3 regions of the Streptomyces sp. NPDC002328 genome follow, and region 2 is predicted to be linked to each of the others. Evidence: riboswitches for the same ligand, from Rfam matches in the RefSeq annotation. Region 2 holds a riboswitch; each other region holds the start of a gene.

Region 1 (6,614 bases), on a different contig from region 2:
CGATGACGATCACGTTGGGCATGAGCACGCCCAGCACCACGCCGACGAAGCCGGCGAACGCCAGCAGTCGCCAGCGCAGCCGCGCCTTGTACTGCAACAGCACCTCGCCGAGCAGCCACAGCGCGACGATGCCGAACGCGATGTAGAGGACCGTCCAGCCCATGTACGCCCCTCTCCCAGTGGCCGCTACGCAGTGTGTCGTATCTGGATGCGACCGGTCTAGGCCTGCGGTGGGTGGTGCAGACCCAGGTTCTCGTAGATTTCCAGCGTCGCCGTGGAGTTGTTGAGCGTGATGAAGTGCAGTCCGGGCACTCCCTCGGCGAGGAGCCGAGCGCAGAACTCCGTGGCGAAGTCGATGCCAATGGAGCGTACAGCGGCCGGATCGTCTTTGGCTGTGAGGATGCGCTCTTTCAGCTCGGCCGGGAAGTGGGCGTTGCTGAGCTTGGGGAGCCTCTCCAGCATCTTCACACTCGTCACCGGGAGGATCTCGGGGATGACCGGGGTGGCGCAGCCGGCCGCCGCCACCCGGTCGCGCAGCCGCAGGTAGGACTCGGGCTGGAAGAACATCTGGGTGATGGCGTAGTCGGCGCCGGCCCGGCACTTGTCGACGAAGTGCCTGACGTCCGCGTCCCAGTCGCCGGAGCGCGGGTGCATCTCGGGGAAGGCGGCGACGCCGACGCAGAAGTCGCCGGACTCCTTGATGAGCCGGACGAGCTCGGCGGCGTAGGTGAGACCGCTCGGGTGCCGCACCCACTCGCCCATGGGGTCGCCGGGCGGGTCGCCGCGCACGGCGAGCATGTTGCGGATCCCGGCGTCGGCGTACTGGCCGATGATGTTGCGCAGCTCGGCGACGGAGTGGTCCACGGCCGTGAGGTGCGCGACCGGGGTGAGGGTGGTGTCGACGACGATCTGCTGGGTCTCCTTGACCGTGGTCGCCCGGGTGGAACCGCCGGCGCCGTAGGTCACCGACACGAAGTCCGGGGCGACCGCCTCGACCCTGCGGAGCGCGTCCCACAGGCTCCGCTCGCCCTTGGGCGTCTTCGGCGCGTAGAACTCGAACGAGTAGGTCGTCTTGCCGGTGGCCAGGATGTCGCGCACGGTGCGGGCGCGGTCGGTCCTGGTGGATGCGGTTCCGAGGGCCATACGGGCAGGTTAGTCAGGGGGCGGCGGTCCCCCAACCGGATCTCGGAGATTTGCCCGATTCGCCGGGCTGTTGTCCACCCTTTGGACAATCGGCCGGGCTCATGCCTCACGCCTGGCGCAGTCGCTTCACGAACTCGGCCGCCGCGGCGCCCGGGTCGACGGCCTCGGTGATCGCCCGGACGACGACGACCCGGCGGGCGCCGGCGTCCAGCACCTCGTCGAGGCGGGAGAGGTCGATGCCGCCGATGGCGAACCAGGGGCGGTCGGCGCCCAGGGCGGCCGTGCGGCGGACCAGGTCGAGGCCGGGGGCGTGGCGGCCGGGCTTGGTCGGGGTGGGCCAGCAGGGGCCGGTGCAGAAGTAGTCGACGCCGTCCTGGACGGCGGCGGCCCCGGCCTCCGCCTCGGCGTGGGTGGAGCGGCCGATGAGGACGTCGTCGCCGAGGATCGCGCGGGCCGCGGGGACCGGCAGGTCGCCCTGGCCGAGGTGGAGGACGTCGGCGCCGGCGGCGTGGGCGACGTCCGCGCGGTCGTTGACCGCCAGCAGCTTGCCGTGCCGTGCGCAGGCGTCGGCGAACACCTTCAGGTGCTCGAGTTCCTCGGCCGCCTCCATGCCCTTGTCCCGCAGCTGGACGATGTCGACGCCGCCCGCGAGGACCGCGTCCAGGAACTCGGGGAGGTCGCCCTGCTTCTTGCGGGCGTCCGTGCAGAGGTACAGCCGGGCGTCGGCGAGGCGGGCGCGGGCGGTGTCGGGCATGCGTGGTCCCCCGGGGCGGCGGCGCACCGGAGGGTCCCCCGGGTGCGGTGGTGTACGGCCGGGGCCGCGGCGGACCGGGCCGGGGCCGTACACCGGACGGTTGTTCGACTCAGTGCGTCAGACGGCGAGCGCCTGGGCGCGGCGCTTCACCTCCGTGCCGCGATTCTCGCTCAGGGCCTGGGCCGGGGTGCCGGGCAGGCTCGGGTCGGGGGTGAAGAGCCACTCGAGCATCTCTTCGTCCGTGAAACCGTCGTCCCGCAGGAGCGTCAGGGTGCCCACCAGGCCCTTGACGACCTTGTCCTCGTCGATGAAGGCGGCGGGGACGTGCAGCGCGCGGTTCTCGCCACGGCGTACGGCGATGAGCTGGCCCTCCTTGACCAGCTGCCGCACACGCGTCACCTCGACATCGAGGGCTTCCGCGATGTCGGGCAGGGTGAGCCAGGCGGGGACGAGAGCATCGATCTTTGCGTCAATCTCGGTCACGGGACAAGCGTAGGCGCTCCGCGGGGCGGGCCGCGATGGGCCGTCCCCCGGGCGGGGGCGCGCTGCCCCGGGGGGCGTCGCGCCCGCGCGCTCAGGCGGTCGCGTTCTTCAGGGGGCGGGCCGGGTCGGTGAGCAGTCTGGGGTTCATGGGCGTGCCCGCCTCGATCAGCTTGCGGCCCTGGGCCAGGTCACGCGGCCGGCCGACGGCCAGGAGGGCCATCAGGCGGTCCTCGCGCAGCCAGCACACCGTCCACGCGGGACCGGAGCCGTCGCCGCGCCACACCATCCGGTCGGCCGCGCCGTGGTGGCCCGCGTACTGGACGAAGCGGCCGAACTGCTCGGACCAGAAGTACGGCACCGGGTCGTAGGCCTCCAGGGGCTCATCGGTGGGCTCGCCGATGATGTTGGCGGCGACCGTGCGCGGGCCCTGGAGGGCGTTGTCCCAGTGGTGGACGAGGAGCCGTTCGGCGTACCGCGCGGAGGGGAAGGAGGCGCAGTCGCCGACCGCGTACACGTCCCGCGCGGAGGTGCGCAGATGGGCGTCGGCCACGACCTCGCCGTGCGCGCCGAGCTCGACGCCGGAGCCGGTCAGCCAGGCCGTCGCGGGCCGCGCGCCGATGCCGACCACGACGGCTCCGGCGGGCAGCCGTGAGCCGTCGTCGAGGACGACCGCGCCGGGTTCGACGCGCTCCACGCGCGTGTGGGTGCGCAGTTCGGCGCCGCTGTCGGCGTACCAGCCGGCCATCGGGGCGGCGACCTCGGCGGGCAGGGCGCCCGCCAGCGGCCGGTCGGCGGCCTCGACGACGGTGACGGCGCAGCCGGCGTCACGGGCGGCCGTGGCGAACTCCGCGCCGATCCAGCCGGCGCCGACGACCACGACGTCGTGCTGCCGGGCGAGGACGGGCCGCAGCCGTTCGGCGTCGTCCAGGGTGCGCAGCAGATGGACGCCCGGCACGCCCTCGGCGCCGGGCAGCCGGATCGGCTCGGCGCCGGTGGCGAGGACCAGGACGTCGTACGGGACCGGTCCGGCCTCGGTGTCCAGCACATGGTCGGCGGGGCGCACGCCGAGCGCCTCGCTGCCGAGCCTGAGGTCGATGCCGAGGCTCTCGAAGTCGACGTCGAAGGCGGAGCCCTCGGCCTTGCCGAGCAGGACGGCCTTGGACAGCGGGGGCCGGTCGTAGGGCTGGTGGGGTTCGGCGCCGATCAGCGTCACCGAACCGTCGAATCCCTGCTCACGCAGGGCGACCGCGGTCTGCACCCCGGCCATGCCCGCGCCGACGACGACCACGCGCCGCTGGGCCGGCCTGACTTCGTCCCGTCTCTGCTCGCTCACCTGATCACCTTAGACAACTGACGAATTGTCAGTCAGCCGTCGTGCTCCGTGACCTGCTCCACAACGCTGGTCCCGCTGCCGGACTGCGACTCCCACTCCCAGGTCTCGTCGAGGCGCACCCGGCCGTCGGGCAGCTCCACCACCGTCGACACGCAGTGCCCTGAAGACGTCGTGCCGTCGTACTTGAGTTGTACGTACCGGAAGTCGAGTCGGTCTCCCTCTCGGGTACCCACCAGATGCCCTCGTACGACGTCGCCGCCCGTGTAGTCGGCCCAGATCACACCGTCCCGCTCGTGGTACGTGAAACGGGTGCGGGTGCCGACCTGGCCGGGGGCCTGGTCGGCGACGGGGGCGAGGACGAGTCCTTCGAGCGAGCGCGGCATCCCGCCATGCTGCCTTACCGGTGTGCGGGACCAAGAGCTAGGGTGGCCGCGTAGAGCACTCGCGGGAGCCCGGACGCACCGGGCTGAGAGGGAGGCTGGCGGCCTCCGACCGTACGAACCTGATCCGGGTCATGCCGGCGAAGGGAGGGGCTGGACGCCCATGTCCTCACATACGTCGGACGTCCTCGTCGTCGGCGGCGGCGTCATCGGGCTGGTCACGGCGTGGCGGGCCGCGCAGCGCGGGTTCGCCACGGCGGTGGTGGATCCCGAACCGGGCGGCGGGGCCGCGCAGGTGGCGGCCGGGATGCTGGCCGCCGTCACCGAACTGCACCACGGCGAGCAGACGCTGCTCGGTCTGAACGTGGAATCGGCGCGCCGCTACCCGGACTTCGCGGCCGAGCTGACCGACCTCACCGGGCACGACCTCGGCTACCGCCGCTGCGGCACCCTCGCGGTCGCGCTGGACTCCGACGACCGGGCGCATCTGCGTGAACTGCACGCCCTGCAACGGCAGTCGGGGCTGGAGTCGGAGTGGCTGTCCGGGCGGGAGTGCCGTCGTCTCGAGCCGATGCTCGCGCCGGGGGTGCGCGGCGGGCTGCGGGTGGACGGCGACCACCAGATCGACCCGAGGCGGCTCGCGGGGGCGCTGGTGGCCGCGTGCGAGCGGTCGGGCGTGGTGTTCCACCGCGCGTGGGCCGAGCGGCTGTCCGTGACGGGCGGCCGGGCCGCCGGGATCGTCACGGCCGACGGGACGGCGCTCGGGGCGGGGCAGATGGTGCTCGCGGGCGGGAGCCTCAGCGGGCGGCTCGCGGGGGTGCCGCGGGAGGTGCTGCCGCCGGTGCGGCCGGTGAAGGGGCAGGTGCTGCGGCTGGCGGTGCCCCCGCGCTACGCGCCGTTCCTGAGCCGTACGGTGCGCGCGGTGGTGCGTGGCAGCGACGTCTACCTGGTGCCCCGGGAGAACGGCGAGCTGGTCGTCGGCGCGACGAGCGAGGAGCTCGGCTGGGACACGACGGTGACGGCGGGCGGCGTCTACGAGCTGCTGCGCGACGCCCATGAGCTGATCCCCGGGATCACCGAGCTGCCGCTCACGGAGACGCGTGCGGGGCTGCGTCCCGCCTCGCCCGACAACGCGCCGCTGCTCGGGCCGAGCGGGCTGGACGGGCTGCTGCTGGCCACCGGGCACCACCGCAACGGCGTGCTGCTCACGCCGGTGACCGGCGATGTGCTGGCGCATGCCCTGACCACGGGTGAACTGCCCGATGTGGCCCGTCCGTTCACACCCCGGCGCTTCGGCGCCGCCGCACTCTCGGAGCTGCCCGTATGAACAGCCCGGAACAGGACCAGGCCCACGGCTCGGCCGGCGACTCCGCCCACGGCTCGGTGTGTGTCCGCGTCAACGGCGAGCAGCGGGAGGTCGCGGCCGGCACCGCCCTCGACGCCGTCGTGCGGTCCCTGACCGCCGCGCCCTCCGGGGTGGCCGCCGCGCTCAACGAAACCGTCGTCCCGCGCGCGCGGTGGTCCGACACGCCCCTCCGCGAGGGCGACCGTGTGGAGATCCTCACAGCCGTGCAAGGAGGCTGAGCCATGGCCGACGATCCCTTCGTCCTCGGCGGTACGGCGTTCTCGTCCCGTCTGATCATGGGCACGGGCGGTGCGCCCAGCCTGGAGGTGCTGGAGCGGGCGCTGGTGGCGTCCGGGACCGAACTGACGACGGTCGCGATGCGGCGGGTGGACCCCTCGGTGCACGGCTCGGTGCTCTCCGTGCTGGAGCGGCTCGGGATCCGGGTGCTGCCGAACACGGCGGGGTGCTTCACGGCCGGGGAGGCGGTGCTGACGGCGCGGCTCGCGCGGGAGGCGCTCGGGACGGACCTGGTGAAGCTGGAGGTCATCGCGGACGAGCGGACGCTGCTGCCGGACCCGGTGGAGCTGCTCGACGCCGCGGAGACGCTGGTCGACGACGGGTTCACGGTGCTGCCGTACACCAACGACGATCCGGTGCTGGCGCGGAAGCTGGAGGACGTGGGGTGCGCGGCGGTGATGCCGCTGGGGTCGCCGATCGGGTCCGGGCTCGGGATCCGCAACCCGCACAACTTCCAGCTGATCGTGGAGCACGCGCGGGTGCCGGTGATTCTGGACGCGGGGGCCGGTACGGCGTCGGACGCGGCGCTGGCGATGGAGCTGGGGTGTGCGGGGGTGATGCTGGCGTCCGCCGTGACGCGGGCGGGGGATCCGGAGCGGATGGCGTGGGCGATGCGGGCGGGGGTGGAGGCGGGGCGGTTGGCTCGGCTGGCGGGGCGGATTCCCCGGCGCTACTTCGCCGCGGCGTCTTCTCCTGCGGAGGGCTTGGCCGTGCTGGACCCCGAGCGTCCCGCGTTCTGACCGTCGGGACGGTCCCGTTTTTTCTCCCACCCGCGCACCGCCCGTTCACCGTCGACTGAGAGGTGGACGTCGCCTGTGGGGGCTCGGCGCCGTCGGCGGCTTTCCCCGCGTTCGATTCTTGTCGCTGGTTCATTGCGTG
Region 2 (6,614 bases):
GTGGTCTGGCTGCTGCTGGTCCTCTTCGTGGGCTCCGGCTGATCCGCCCCTCGCGACACGTGCAGCGCACGGGCCCCCGTCCTGTCCTGGGCGGGGGCCCGCCGCGTTCGTTGTGACATCGTGTGGGCATGGACACAGAGGTTCGTCCCGCCGCGGTCTTCGAGGACGTGCGCGCCGTGCTCGGGCCGAAGTCGGCGGGGGCCGGCGTGTGCTGGTGCCTGAGCTACCGGATCCCGTCCAGGCTCAACAACGAACTGCGCGGAGAAGCCCGCGGCGAGTACGTCGAAGGGCTGTGCCGTGCGGAGCGCCCGCCCGGGGTGCTGGCCTACGACGGTGACGTGCCGGTCGGCTGGGCCGCCGTCGCGCCGCGCGCCGAGACATCCTTCGCGCGCAACCGCAAGATCCCGCACGTCGACGACCTGCCGGTGTGGTCGCTGTGGTGCGTCCGGGTCCGCCCCGGTCACCGCAAGCGGGGCGTCTCCCACGCGCTCATCGAGGGCGCGGTGGAGTTCGCCCGCGCCCAGGGCGCCCCGGCGATCGAGGCGTACCCCCTCGACAACGGCGACGCCCGGGTCGACCTCACGATGGCCTACGCCGGCCTGCGGAAGAACTTCGAACGCGCCGGCTTCGTCCACGCCGCGGACACCACCTCCGTGCTGGCCGGCCACCCGAGGATCCTGATGCGCCTCGCCCTGAGCTGACCGCCGCCGGCGGCGGGGCGGAACCTCACCCGATTGGATCTGCCACACTGGTACAGCCATGCCTAAGCCCGGAGAACTCACATTCGTCGCCCCCCGCGGAGCCAAGAAGCCGCCGCGGCACCTCGCCGACCTCTCGCCCGCCGAGCGGAAGGAGGCGGTGGCGGAGATCGGTGAGAAGCCGTTCCGGGCGAAGCAGCTGTCGCAGCACTACTTCGCGCGGTACGCGCACGATCCGGCCGAGTGGACCGACATCCCGGCCGGCGCGCGCGAGAAGCTGCGCGAGGCGCTGCTGCCGGAGCTGATGACCGTCGTACGGCATCTGTCGACGGACCAGGGCACGACCCGCAAGACGCTGTGGCGGCTGTTCGACGGGACGCTCGTGGAGTCGGTGCTGATGCGGTACCCGGACCGGGTGACCATGTGCATCAGCTCGCAGGCGGGATGCGGCATGAACTGCCCGTTCTGCGCGACCGGGCAGGCCGGCCTGGACCGGAACCTGTCCACCGCCGAGATCGTGCACCAGATCGTGGACGGCATGCGCGCGCTGCGCGACGGCGAGGTCCCCGGCGGTCCGGCCCGGCTGTCCAACATCGTGTTCATGGGCATGGGCGAGCCCCTCGCCAACTACAAGCGGGTCGTCGGCTCCATCCGCGCGCTCACCGACCCCGCGCCCGACGGGCTCGGGCTCTCGCAGCGCGGGATCACCGTCTCGACGGTCGGGCTGGTGCCGGCCATCCACCGGTTCTCCGACGAGGGCTTCAAGTGCCGGCTCGCGATCTCGCTGCACGCCCCCGACGACGAGCTTCGCGACACCCTCGTCCCCGTGAACACGCGGTGGAAGGTACGCGAGGTGCTCGACGCCGGGTTCGAGTACGCGGAGAAGTCCGGGCGGCGCCTGTCCATCGAGTACGCGCTGATCCGTGACATCAACGACCAGGCCTGGCGCGGCGACCGGCTCGGCCGGCTGCTCAAGGGCCGTCCCGTGCACGTCAACCTCATCCCGCTGAACCCGACGCCCGGCTCCAAGTGGACCGCCTCCCGGCCCGAGGACGAGAAGGCGTTCGTCGAGGCCATCGCGGCGCACGGCGTGCCCGTCACCATCCGGGACACCCGGGGCCAGGAGATCGACGGGGCCTGTGGCCAGCTCGCGGCGACCGAGCGGTAGTCTGTTCCGAGACAACTTCATACCTTCGTATTCCGACAGGGGAGCGCCACAGCGCTGAGAGTGCGGCAACCGGCCGCAGACCCTCTGAACCTCGCCCAGGTCATTCTGGGTAGGAAGTTCGGTCATCACTCGAGCTGTTGCGCCCTGCCCGGGCTCCCCTCGCGGGTCCCGGGCAGGGCCGCGTCTCTTCCTGGTCACCCCCAGGAGGAATCCAGTGCACACCAGGACGTTCGCCGCCGCGGCCGTCAGCCTCGGCCTCGTCACGCTGTCCGCGTGCGGTTCGTCGTCGTCCGGCGACTCGGGCTCCGGCTCGGACGGCGGCTCCAAGACCGTCACCCTCGTCAGCCACAGCTCGTGGGCCGTCTCCAAGAACGTGCTTCCCGAATTCGAGAAGCAGACCGGGTACAAGGTCCGGGTCCTCGAGGACGGCGACGCCGGGCAGGCCGTCAACAAGGCGATCCTCACCAAGGACAACCCGCAGGGCGACGTCTTCTTCGGCGTCGACAACACGCTCCTGTCCCGCGCCCTCGACAACGACCTGTTCCAGCCGTACGCGGCCAAGGGCCTCGACCAGGTCGGCGCGGAGTACCGGCTCGACGGGGACAAGCACCGGGTCACCCCGGTCGACCACGGCGACATCTGCGTCAACTACGACAAGAAGTACTTCGCCGACCGGAGGCTGGCCCCGCCCGCCACCTTCGACGACCTGGTCAAGCCCGCCTACAAGGACCTCCTGGTCACCGAGAACGCCTCCACCTCCTCGCCCGGCCTCGGCTTCCTGCTCGGCACCGCCGCGAAGTACGGGGACGCCGGCTGGGAGGCGTACTGGAAGAAGCTCAAGGCCAACGGCGTCAAGGTCGTCGACGGCTGGGACCAGGCCTACAACGAGGAGTTCTCCGGTTCGGCCGGCGGCAAGAAGGCCGGCGCCGACCGGCCGCTCGTCGTCTCCTACGCCTCCTCCCCGCCCGCCGAGGTGATCTTCGGCGACCCGAAGCCCGCCACCGCCCCGACCGGCGTCGCGACCGGCACCTGCTTCCGGCAGGTCGAGTTCGCGGGGCTGCTGAGCAACGCGAAGAACAGCGCGGGCGGCAAGGCCCTGATCGACTTCCTGGTCTCGAAGCAGTTCCAGGAGGACATGCCGCTCAACATGTTCGTCTACCCGGTGGTCAAGGGCGCGGCCGTGCCCGCCGAGTTCACGAAGTACGGGCCCGCCGCCCAGGATCCCGAGACCATGGACCCGGCGAAGATCGCCGCGGACCGCGACCAGTGGGTCAAGACGTGGACCTCGCTCGTCCTGAAGTAGCCACCCGCCGGCGACGCACCGGGAACGCGGCGCGGCTCGGGCTGATGGCCCTGCCCGTCGCGTTCTTCGGCGTCTTCTTCGCCTACCCCGTCGCCGCGATCGTCTCGCGCGGACTGAACGGCGACGGGGACGGCGAGGGCCACGGCGGATGGCGGTTCGGCCGGCTCCTCGACGTGCTCGGCCAGTCCGACATCCGGCACGTCCTGTGGTTCACCACCTGGCAGGCGCTCGCCTCCACCGCGCTCACCCTGCTGCTCGCGCTGCCCGCCGCCTATGTCTTCGCCCGCTTCGCCTTCCCCGGCAAGGAGGTGCTGCGGGCCGTCGTCACCGTGCCGTTCGTGCTGCCGACGGTCGTCGTCGGCACGGCGTTCCTGGCACTGGTCGGGCGCGGCGGACTGCTCGACGAGCTGTGGGGCGTACGGCTGGACACCACCGTGTGGGCGATCCTGCTCGCGCACGTCTTCTTCAACTACGCGGTCGTCGTACGGACCGTGGGCGGGCTGTGGGCGCAGCTCGACCCCCGGCAGGAGGAGGCGGCGCGGATGCTGGGGGCCTCGCCCTTCGGGGCGTGGCGGCGGGTGACCCTCCCGGCGCTCGCGCCGGCCGTGGCCGCCGCCGCGCTGATGGTCTTCCTGTTCACCTTCACCTCCTTCGGCGTGGTCCAGATCCTCGGCGGGCCCACCTTCTCCACGCTGGAGGTGGAGATCTACCGGCAGACCTCGGAGATCTTCGACCTGTCCACGGCCGCCGTCCTGACCCTCGTGCAGTTCGTCGCGGTGGGCGCGATCCTCGCCGTGCACGCCTGGACGGTCCGGCGCAGGGAGAGCGCGCTGCGGCTGGTGGACGCGTCCATGACGGCGCGACGGCCGCGCGGCGCGGGACAGTGGGCGCTGCTGGCGGGCGTCCTCGTCACGATCGTCGCGCTGCTCCTGCTGCCGCTCGCGGTGCTCGTGCAACGCTCCTTCGACGCGCCGGACTTCGCCTACTACCGGGCACTGACCTCGGACGACGGCAACGTCTTCCTGGTCCCGCCGATCGAGGCGGTCGGCAACTCCCTCGAGTACGCCCTCGCCGCCACCGCGATCGCCGTGCTGATCGGCGGACTGGCCGCCGCCGCGCTGACCCGGAGCGGCGCGGGCCGCCTCGTGCGGGGCTTCGACGCGCTGCTGATGCTGCCGCTGGGCGTCTCCGCGGTGACCGTCGGCTTCGGTTTCCTGATCACGCTCGACGAGCCTCCGCTCGACCTGCGCGAGGCCTGGATCCTGGTGCCGCTCGCGCAGGCGCTGGTGGGCGTGCCCTTCGTCGTGCGGACCATGCTGCCGGTGCTGCGGGCGGTGGACGTACGGCTGCGGGAGGCGGCGGCCGTGCTCGGGGCGTCGCCGTGGCGGGTGTGGCGGGAGGTCGACCTGCCGATGGTGCGGCGGGCGCTGCTGGTCGCGGCCGGGTTCGCCTTCGCCGTGTCGCTCGGGGAGTTCGGGGCGACGGTGTTCATCGCCCGGCCCGACAACCCGACGCTGCCGGTCGCCGTGGCCCGGCTCCTGGGGCGCGCGGGTGAGCTCAACTACGGCCAGGCGATGGCCCTTTCGACGATTCTGATGCTGGTGTGCGCGGTGGCCCTGCTGGTGCTGGAGCGGCTGCGCACCGACCGGACCGGGGAGTTCTGATGCTGCTGCGGCTTGCGGGCGCGACCGTGCGGTTCGGGGAGCGGGCCGTGCTCGACGGCGTCGACCTCGACGTCGCCGAGCACGAGGTGGTGTGCGTGCTCGGGCCCAGCGGCAGCGGCAAGTCCACGCTGCTGCGGGCGGTGGCCGGGCTCCAGCCCCTCGACGCCGGGCGGGTGCTGCTCGACGGGCGGGACCAGTCAGGAGTGCCCGCGCACAAGCGGGAGTTGGGCCTGATGTTCCAGGACCACCAGCTCTTCCCGCAGCGGGACGTGGGCGGCAACGTGGCCTTCGGGCTGCGCATGCACGGCACCGGCAAGCAGCAACAGACGCAGCGGGTGCGGGAGTTGCTGGACCTCGTCGGCCTCCCGGGCGCCGCCCGCCGGGCCGTCGCCGCGCTCTCCGGCGGCGAGCAGCAGCGGGTGGCGCTGGCCCGCGCGCTCGCGCCCCGCCCCCGGCTGCTGATGCTCGACGAGCCGCTCGGTCAGCTCGACCGGTCGCTGCGGGAGCGGCTGGTCGTCGAACTGCGGGAGCTGTTCGGCCGGTTGGGCACCACCGTGCTCGCGGTCACCCACGACCAGGGCGAGGCGTTCGCGCTGGCCGACCGGGTCGTGGTGATGCGGGACGGGCGGATCGCCCAGTCCGGCACGCCCCTTGAGGTGTGGCAGCGGCCGGCGGACGCCTTCGTGGCCCGCTTCCTCGGCTTCGACAACGTCGTCGAGGCGAGCGTCGCCGGGGAGGCCGCGGACACCCCGTGGGGCAAGACGCCGGTCCCGCCTGGCTCCCCGCAGGGCGCGCGCACGCTGCTCGTCCGTCCCGCCGGGGTGCGCCTGGCCGACGCGGAGGAGGGGCTGCGCTGCACGGTCGCCGCCCGCACCTTCAAGGGAACCCATGTCGCCCTCCACCTCCAGCCGGACGACGCGCCCCGCCTGGAAGCGGCCTGCGCGCTGCGGCTCGCGCCGGAGGTCGGGGACACGGTCGGCGTGACGTTCGACGCGACGGAGATCGTCGTCCTCGACTGAGGACGGCCCTCGCCCGCCGCGTACGCGGCCGGCCTTAGGGGCATCGACGCACGGGTGGCCCGCCCCCAGGGGGACGGGCCACGGTCGGTGCGGTGCGGGGCTCAGCGGTTGCCGGTGCCCCTGCGGCGCATGCCGAAGAAGACCGCTCCGCCGCCGACGGCGACCAGGGCGGCCGCGATGCCGGCGACCAGACCGGTGTGGGAGTCGGCGCCGGTCTCGGCCAGGTTGGACTCGCCGAGACCGGGCGACGGGGCGTTGCTCGATCCCGTGCCCGCGACGGCGCCCGACCCGGCGTCGTCCGACGGCGTGCTGTCGTCGTCCGCCGAGGCGGAGCCCGAGGGCGACGGCGACGGCGACGGCGTCCCGGACGCGGCGGGTGAGGAGGCGGTGTCGGACGGCGTCGACGACGGTGTCGTCGCCGGGGCGGTGGGCGTGGTGGGAGTGGTGGGCTTCTCGGCTGCGGCGCAGCCCTTGGCCGGGGTGGTGAGGTTGGGCGTGATGTCGGCGTTCAGGTCCGCGTCGACGGCTGTGACGTGGACCCGGTAGACGGCGCCCGGCTCCCAGTCCTCGGCGAAGGTGACGGTGGCGCCCTTGGCCGAGCCGATGACCGTCTGCGGCGTGCCGACCTGCCGGAGGTCGGCGTTGTTGTTCTGGAGGAACACCGTGACGACGGCCGGGATCGCCGTCGCGTCCTTGTCGGTGACGGTGATGACGCCCTTCGCGCCGTCACAGGAGGCGGTCGCGGAGAAGTCCGCTATGTCG
Region 3 (6,614 bases), on a different contig from region 2:
CGGACGAGGTTCGGGCACCCGAGGCGAGGTGGGCGACGGCCGCGGACGCTTCGCCCCGGTCAGCGCTTGCGCCGCCTGCCCCTGCCGCCGCTCCGAGCAGCCGGGGACGCCGGACCCGCCGCAGCGGCGGCCGCCGCCCCGGGCGTGCCTTCGGGGGCCGTCTCGGCCGCCGAGTCCGGACCCGGGCGGTCGGCCGAGACCACGAGCGCCGCGAGCGCCGTCGTCACCGGGACCGACGCGACCAGACCGATCGAGCCCACGAGCGTGCGCACGATCTCCGCGGCGACCAGTTCGCTGTTGGCGACCGTGCCGACGCTGCTCTGCGCGATCGAGAAGAGCAGCAGCAGCGGCAGCGCCGCGCCGGCGTAGGCGAGGACGAGTGTGTTGACCACGGACGCGATGTGGTCGCGGCCGATGCGGATGCCCGCCTGATACAGCCCGCGCCAGCCCATCGACGGGTTGGCCTCGTGAAGCTCCCAGACCGCCGAGGTCTGGGTGACCGTCACATCGTCGAGGACGCCGAGCGAACCGATGATGATGCCGGCGAGCAGCAGACCGCTCATGTCGATCGACGGATACAGGCCGTGGATCAACCCGGTGTTGTCGTCCGTGTTGCCGGTCAGCGCGGCCCAGTCGACGAACCAGGATCCGAGGGCGCCGATCAGCAGCAGCGAGATGAGCGTGCCGAGCACCGCGACGGAGGTGCGGGCCGAGAGACCGTGACACAGGTAGAGGGCGATCAGCATGATGGCGCTCGACCCCACCACCGCGACGGCCAGCGGGTTCGACCCCTGGAGGATCGCGGGCAGGACGAAGAAGTTCAGCACCAGGAAGCTGATGGTCAGCGCGATCAGGGCCATGACGCCCCGCAGCCGTCCGACGATCACGACGGCGACCGCGAAGATGCCGGCGAGCAGTCCCATCGGGAGCCGGCGGTTGATGTCGGTGACCGAGTACTGGAGGTCCTTCGGCGCGGAGGGCTCGTAGGCGACCACGACCTTCTGATCCTGTTCCAACTGCCGTGACTGGTCCGGCTGGACGATCTCCGTGAACGTACGGCCCTTGTCCTTGCCGGTGTCCACCCGGATCGTGGCCCGCTTGCAGGTGCCGTTCGCCTGCTGCTGCGCGGAGGAGCCCTCGGCCGTGGAGGTGTCTCCGGTCGGGGTCTCACCCGAGGCGTTCACCGACGAGCAGCTCACGCTCTCGACCTTGGTGACCGTCGCCTGCTGGGTCTGCCGGTCGAAGCCCACCCCGGTGCGCTCGTGCGCCGGAGCGCCGCCGGGCCACAGCACGACCAACCCGGCGAGCACCGCCACGGCGAACGGGATCAGGACCGCACCGATGACCTTGCGCAGGTGCCGGGAGACGGGGGCCGCCGGGCCGTGACTGTGGCTGTGCGAGTGCCCATGACCGCCACCCGCACCGTGCCCGCCCGAGCTGTGCCCTCCCGAACCGTGGTCGTGGCTGTCGCCCCCGCCCTGCTCACCGCCGGGACCGTGGCCACCCGGACCGTAGCCGTGGCTTCCCGAGCCATGCCCGCCCGATCCGTGGCCGTGGCCCCCCGAGCCCTGCCCGCCACCTGAACCCCGCCCGGCCCCGTGGCCGTTGCCGTCTCCGAAGCCGCGTCCCCCGCCGTCCGCTGCCGGACCGTCGCCCGATGCCTGGCCTCCGTCAGGCGGGTACGCGCCGCCGAAGTCGTCGGGGCGCCCGCCGCCGTAACCGAACCCGTGATCACGCCCTCTGCTGAAGTCGCGGTCGTCTTCGGGACCCGGTCCGGTGCCGGGCCCGGTGCTGTTTCGGGCGGCCGGTCGGCGAGGCGGCTCGGGGGGCGGATACGGGGGAGGAGTCGTGGTCACCGACCGATCATCGCAAGAACGGCAGGGGCCCACTGTTCACCGCGCCACACATGCCGCTAGCGTGGAGGCACCTTTTGCACACGCGGGAGCTCGGAGCACCGGGCTGAGAGGGCGCTGACCTCCGTCTTCGCGATGTTTCACGTGGAACGCCATCACCACCGAGTGATGTTTCACATGAAACGTCGGCAGACGGCAATCGCTGCGTCGACCGCTGAACCTGTTACCGGGTAATGCCGGCGTAGGGAGTAGGTCTCATGACCAACAAGGACGCACGCACGCCTGCCTCCACGCAGATCTCCGCCGAGGTCTCCGCGAACGGGGAGGCCGGGAAGTCCATCGGCTGGCACAAGGCGTACGTCGAGGGCACACGCCCCGATCTGCGGGTGCCGGTCCGTCAAGTGCACCTCACCAACGGGAAGTCGGTCACGCTGTACGACACGTCCGGCCCGTACACCGATCCGCTCGTCGACACCGACGTCCGCCGGGGGCTGTCCCCGCTGCGGGAGAACTGGATCATCGCCCGCGGGGACACCGAGGAGTACGCGGGTCGCCCCGTCCGTCCCGAGGACGACGGCATCAAGCACACCTCGCCGCGCGGCGGTCTGCGCAATCTCGACGCGGTCTTCCCGGGACGACCCCGGCTGCCGCGTCGCGGTCGGGCCGGCGAGGCGGTCACTCAACTCGCCTACGCCCGGCGGGGCGAGATCACGCCCGAGATGGAGTATGTGGCCATCCGGGAGAACGTGGCGCCCGAGGTGGTCCGCGAGGAGATCGCCGCGGGCCGCGCGGTGCTGCCGGCCAACGTCAACCACCCGGAGATCGAGCCGATGATCATCGGCAAGCGGTTCCTGGTGAAGGTCAACGCCAACATCGGCAACTCGGCGGTGACGTCCTCCATCGAGGAGGAGGTCGAGAAGATGACCTGGGCGACCCGATGGGGTGCCGACACGGTCATGGACCTGTCCACCGGCCGGAACATCCACACCACCCGCGAGTGGGTGCTGCGCAACTCCCCCGTCCCCATCGGCACGGTGCCGCTCTACCAGGCACTGGAGAAGGTCGACGGCAGGGCCGAGGAGCTGACCTGGGAGATCTACAAGGACACGGTCATCGAGCAGGCCGAACAGGGCGTGGACTACATGACGGTCCACGCCGGCGTCCGCCTCCCGTACGTCCCCCTGACGGCGAACCGCAAGACCGGCATCGTCTCCCGCGGCGGCTCGATCATGGCCGCGTGGTGCCTGGCCCACCACAAGGAATCGTTTCTCTACGAGAACTTCGAGGAACTCTGCGAGATCCTCGCGGCCTACGACGTCACGTACTCGCTGGGCGACGGCCTGCGCCCCGGTTCCATCGCGGACGCCAACGACGCGGCGCAATTCGCGGAGTTGAGGACGCTCGGGGAACTCAACCGGATCGCGAAGCGTTTTGATGTACAGACGATGATCGAGGGCCCGGGCCACGTCCCGATGCACAAGATCAAGGAGAACATCGACCTTCAGCAGGAGATCTGTGATGAAGCTCCGTTCTATACGCTCGGCCCGCTGACGACGGACGTCGCGCCGGCGTACGACCACATCACCTCCGGCATCGGTGCCGCGATGATCGCCTGGTGGGGCACGGCCATGCTCTGCTATGTCACGCCCAAGGAGCACTTGGGCCTGCCCAACCGTGACGACGTCAAGACCGGCGTCATCACCTACAAGATCGCCGCCCACGCAGCCGACCTCGCCAAGGGGCACCCCGGTGCGCAGGAATGGGACGACGCGCTGTCCGACGCCCGCTTCGAATTCCGCTGGGAGGACCAGTTCAACCTGGCCCTCGACCCGGACACGGCCCGTGAGTTCCACGACGAGACCCTGCCGGCGGAACCGGCCAAGACGGCTCACTTCTGCTCGATGTGCGGGCCGAAGTTCTGCTCGATGAAGATCAGCCACAGCATCACGGAGCGATTCGGCGGTACGCCGACGGAAGGAGCGACACAGGACGAGATCGCGGACGGAATGCTCCAGAAGTCCAAGGAGTTCGCGGCGAGCGGCAACAGGGTGTACCTGCCCATGGCCGACTGAGGCGGCCCTTCGGTCGACCGAGTTCGCAGGGCCCCGGTCCCGGTCCGGACGCGATGCCGTCCGGACCGGGAGCCAGGAACGGTCAGGCCGGGGAGCCCGGCGCGGTCAGGCTGCGGAGTCCTGCGTGGTCAGGCCGCGGAGTCCTGCGGATACCAGCGGAGCTCCACGGTGTTGCCGTCCGGGTCCCGGACGTAGACCGAGGTGGCGGAGCCCCGTGCGCCGAAACGCTCGACGGGGCCTTCGAGCAGGGTGACGGGCTCCGTCCTGAGGAACTCGTCCCAGTCCAGGGGGTCCACGGTGAGGCAGATGTGGTCGACGTTGGACGTTCCCCGAGGGCGGCGGACCAGGTCGATGACGGTCTCGGGGGCCACTCGCACCGAGGGGAACGGGACTCTGCCCGCCCGCCACTCGGTGACGCGGACCGGTTCCAGACCGAGGAGCCCGATGTAGAAGTCCAGAGACCGCTCGACGTCCTCGACGTTGAGCACCAGATGATCGAAGGCCTTGACGCGCAGCGAGGTCACTTCTCCTCCAGCGCGACGGCATGGCGCAGCCACTGGGTGAACAGGGCCGGGTCCACGTCGTCGACGGTCCTGAGCTTCACGGAGGCCATCTGGCGGGCGCCGGGGACCAGCCGCCCGGAGGGGTCGGTGATCTCCTGGCCTCGCCACAGACCGAAGGTGACGTAGGAGGTGTACGCCTTGAGCAGACAGACCGGTGTCCGGCCGGGTCTGTCGCCGAGGCTCCAGGTGGGATGGCCGTGCCAGAGCGCGCCGGCGCCGTCCGGCAAGGCGGCGTCGATGTGGGGGCGCACCTTCTCGCCGATCTCCCGCAGCTCGTCGTCGAGGCCGGCCAGGTAGGCGGTGATGTCCGAAGCGTTCATGGGGCGTCCTCGATAGTGGTGGGTTTCAGGGGGACGCCTCTTACGATCCACCGGCGAGAAGCTGTCATCAACGACGAATCGAACGACGGGCGTTGAGCCTGACTAAACGCCGGGGGGACTGTGCTGGAACGGGTGGAGATCGAGACCTTCCTGACGCTTGCCGAGGAACTGCACTTCGGGCGCACCGCCGAGCGCCTGCGTGTGACGACCGGGCGGGTCAGCCAAGTCGTCAAGAGGCTTGAACGGCGGATCGGAGGCGCACTGTTCGAACGGACCAGCAGAACCGTCCGACTCACGGCGATCGGGCGGCAGTTGGCCGACGATCTGAGGCCCCTGGTCGCCGCGATGGACGAGGCGCTGAGCAGAGCCGTCGATGCCGGCCGCGGTGTCACGGGTGAGCTGCGGGTCGCCTTTCTCGGCGAGTGGACGGCCCCCACGCTCCTGGAAGCGGTCGGTGTGTTCGGCGAGCGTCATCCCGACTGCCGCGTCGACGTGCGGGAGGTACAGCTGGCCGACTCCCGCGCGAGTCTGCTCGACGGCTCGGTGGATGTCCTCATCGCCTCGTACCCGTTCGACGGGATGGCGTGCGGACCGGTGCTGCTGACGGAGAACCGGGTGCTCGCCGTCGCCGCCGGGCATCCGCTCGCCGACGAGGAGTCGGTGTCCGTGGAGGTACTCGCCGAACACCCCGTGGTGCAGTACCCGGAGGTCACCTCGGCGGCGTTCAAACAGGACCGCACTCCGGACCGCACCCCGTCGGGCAGACCCGTGCCGAAGGGGCCGGCCGGACGGTCGTTCTCGGAGATGCTCACCCTGGTGGCGATGGGCCGAGGCGTCCTGCCGGTCGGCGAGCACTCCCGGCAGTACTACCCGCGGCCGGACGTGTCCTATGTGCCGATCCACGACGCACCGCCGATCGAACGGGGACCGGTGTGGCTGGAGGGAAACACCACGGAGCGCGTCCGCGCGTTCGTACGGGCCGCGGCGGATGTCGCGCGAAGGCCGCTGATCGCCTGAGTCGGCGCTGCTCGTGCCCGCAAGGGGCCGCGGACATGCCGGAGGGCGCCTCGGGTGCGGCTCGCCCTCCCGGGTGGCGGGGGCTGCTCCCGGGCGTACGGGGCTGCTCCCGGGCACAGGGTGCCGCTCCCCGGCGCGGGGCTCGCGTTCGCGCTCCCCGGCTCAGGGCTGACGCGTTCCGGCTCGGAGCTGACGCGGCCCGGCGTGCGGCTTGCGCTCCGCGGTGGGGGCGCAAGCCGAAGGCCTACTCGGGCTGGTGCTCCGGGCCCCCGAAGTCCGGGCTGGTGTAGTCCGGGCTGGTGTAGCTCGGCCGAGGGCCGGCCGAGGGGCCGTCGTCGGGGCTGGTGAAGCCGGGCCGGCCGTAGCCGATCTTCGGCAGCCGCCCGGTGGGGGCCGGAGGGGCGGGTGTGGGATGCAGTGCGGCGGTCGTACCCGGGTCGGCGAGGGCCTCGCGCAGGAACGGCAGGATGCCCCGGTCGAGCAGGGCCTCCCGCCAGGCTTCCCTGGCGCGGTCCACCTCCTCGCTGCGCTCGCCGTACAGGCCGGCCTCCAGGGAGGGACGGTTGCGCAGGGCGGTGAGCAGGAGTCCGACGGTGGCGACGAGGATCGCGGCCGCCGCGACGGCCCCGAACGCCCAACCGACGTTGATCATGGCCTCGGCGGCTGTCGGCTCGGGCTCGAGCATCCTGAGGACGTATCCCACGAGCAGGAAGATCACCGCGGCGGTGCCGGCGAGAACGGGGGTGAGGACGGCGGCGACGGCGACGGCGCCCGCCCCGGCGGCCTCGG

The links. A riboswitch is a leader RNA that binds a small molecule or an ion and turns the genes downstream of it on or off. The one in region 2 is predicted to bind thiamine pyrophosphate.
Region 1: another riboswitch for thiamine pyrophosphate. It lies ahead of thiO (glycine oxidase ThiO); the one in region 2 lies ahead of ACFYX4_RS24950 (thiamine ABC transporter substrate binding subunit).
Region 3: another riboswitch for thiamine pyrophosphate. It lies ahead of thiC (phosphomethylpyrimidine synthase ThiC); the one in region 2 lies ahead of ACFYX4_RS24950 (thiamine ABC transporter substrate binding subunit).

What each region holds. Positions count from the first base shown of each region.
Region 1 covers NZ_JBIARQ010000001.1:371,058-377,671, forward strand. The annotation lists gene ACFYX4_RS01690 (hypothetical protein) at 1-163, opposite strand, end outside; gene metF (methylenetetrahydrofolate reductase [NAD(P)H]) at 220-1,143, opposite strand; gene thiE (thiamine phosphate synthase) at 1,250-1,897, opposite strand; gene ACFYX4_RS01705 (Rv2175c family DNA-binding protein) at 2,015-2,380, opposite strand; gene ACFYX4_RS01710 (NAD(P)/FAD-dependent oxidoreductase) at 2,472-3,713, opposite strand; gene ACFYX4_RS01715 (hypothetical protein) at 3,746-4,096, opposite strand; TPP riboswitch at 4,148-4,259, shown strand; gene thiO (glycine oxidase ThiO) at 4,257-5,420, shown strand; gene thiS (sulfur carrier protein ThiS) at 5,477-5,677, shown strand; gene ACFYX4_RS01730 (thiazole synthase) at 5,681-6,475, shown strand.
Region 2 covers NZ_JBIARQ010000010.1:208,477-215,090, forward strand. The annotation lists gene ACFYX4_RS24935 (phosphatidate cytidylyltransferase) at 1-42, shown strand, start outside; gene ACFYX4_RS24940 (GNAT family N-acetyltransferase) at 129-701, shown strand; gene rlmN (23S rRNA (adenine(2503)-C(2))-methyltransferase RlmN) at 760-1,866, shown strand; TPP riboswitch at 1,894-2,000, shown strand; gene ACFYX4_RS24950 (thiamine ABC transporter substrate binding subunit) at 2,081-3,169, shown strand; gene ACFYX4_RS24955 (ABC transporter permease) at 3,214-4,833, shown strand; gene ACFYX4_RS24960 (ABC transporter ATP-binding protein) at 4,833-5,852, shown strand; gene ACFYX4_RS24965 (LAETG motif-containing sortase-dependent surface protein) at 5,954-6,614, opposite strand, start outside.
Region 3 covers NZ_JBIARQ010000011.1:65,598-72,211, forward strand. The annotation lists gene ACFYX4_RS25645 (YibE/F family protein) at 60-1,856, opposite strand; TPP riboswitch at 1,929-2,118, shown strand; gene thiC (phosphomethylpyrimidine synthase ThiC) at 2,111-3,925, shown strand; gene ACFYX4_RS25655 (VOC family protein) at 4,054-4,440, opposite strand; gene ACFYX4_RS25660 (DUF1801 domain-containing protein) at 4,446-4,808, opposite strand; gene ACFYX4_RS25665 (LysR family transcriptional regulator) at 4,941-5,825, shown strand; gene ACFYX4_RS25670 (hypothetical protein) at 6,070-6,614, opposite strand, start outside.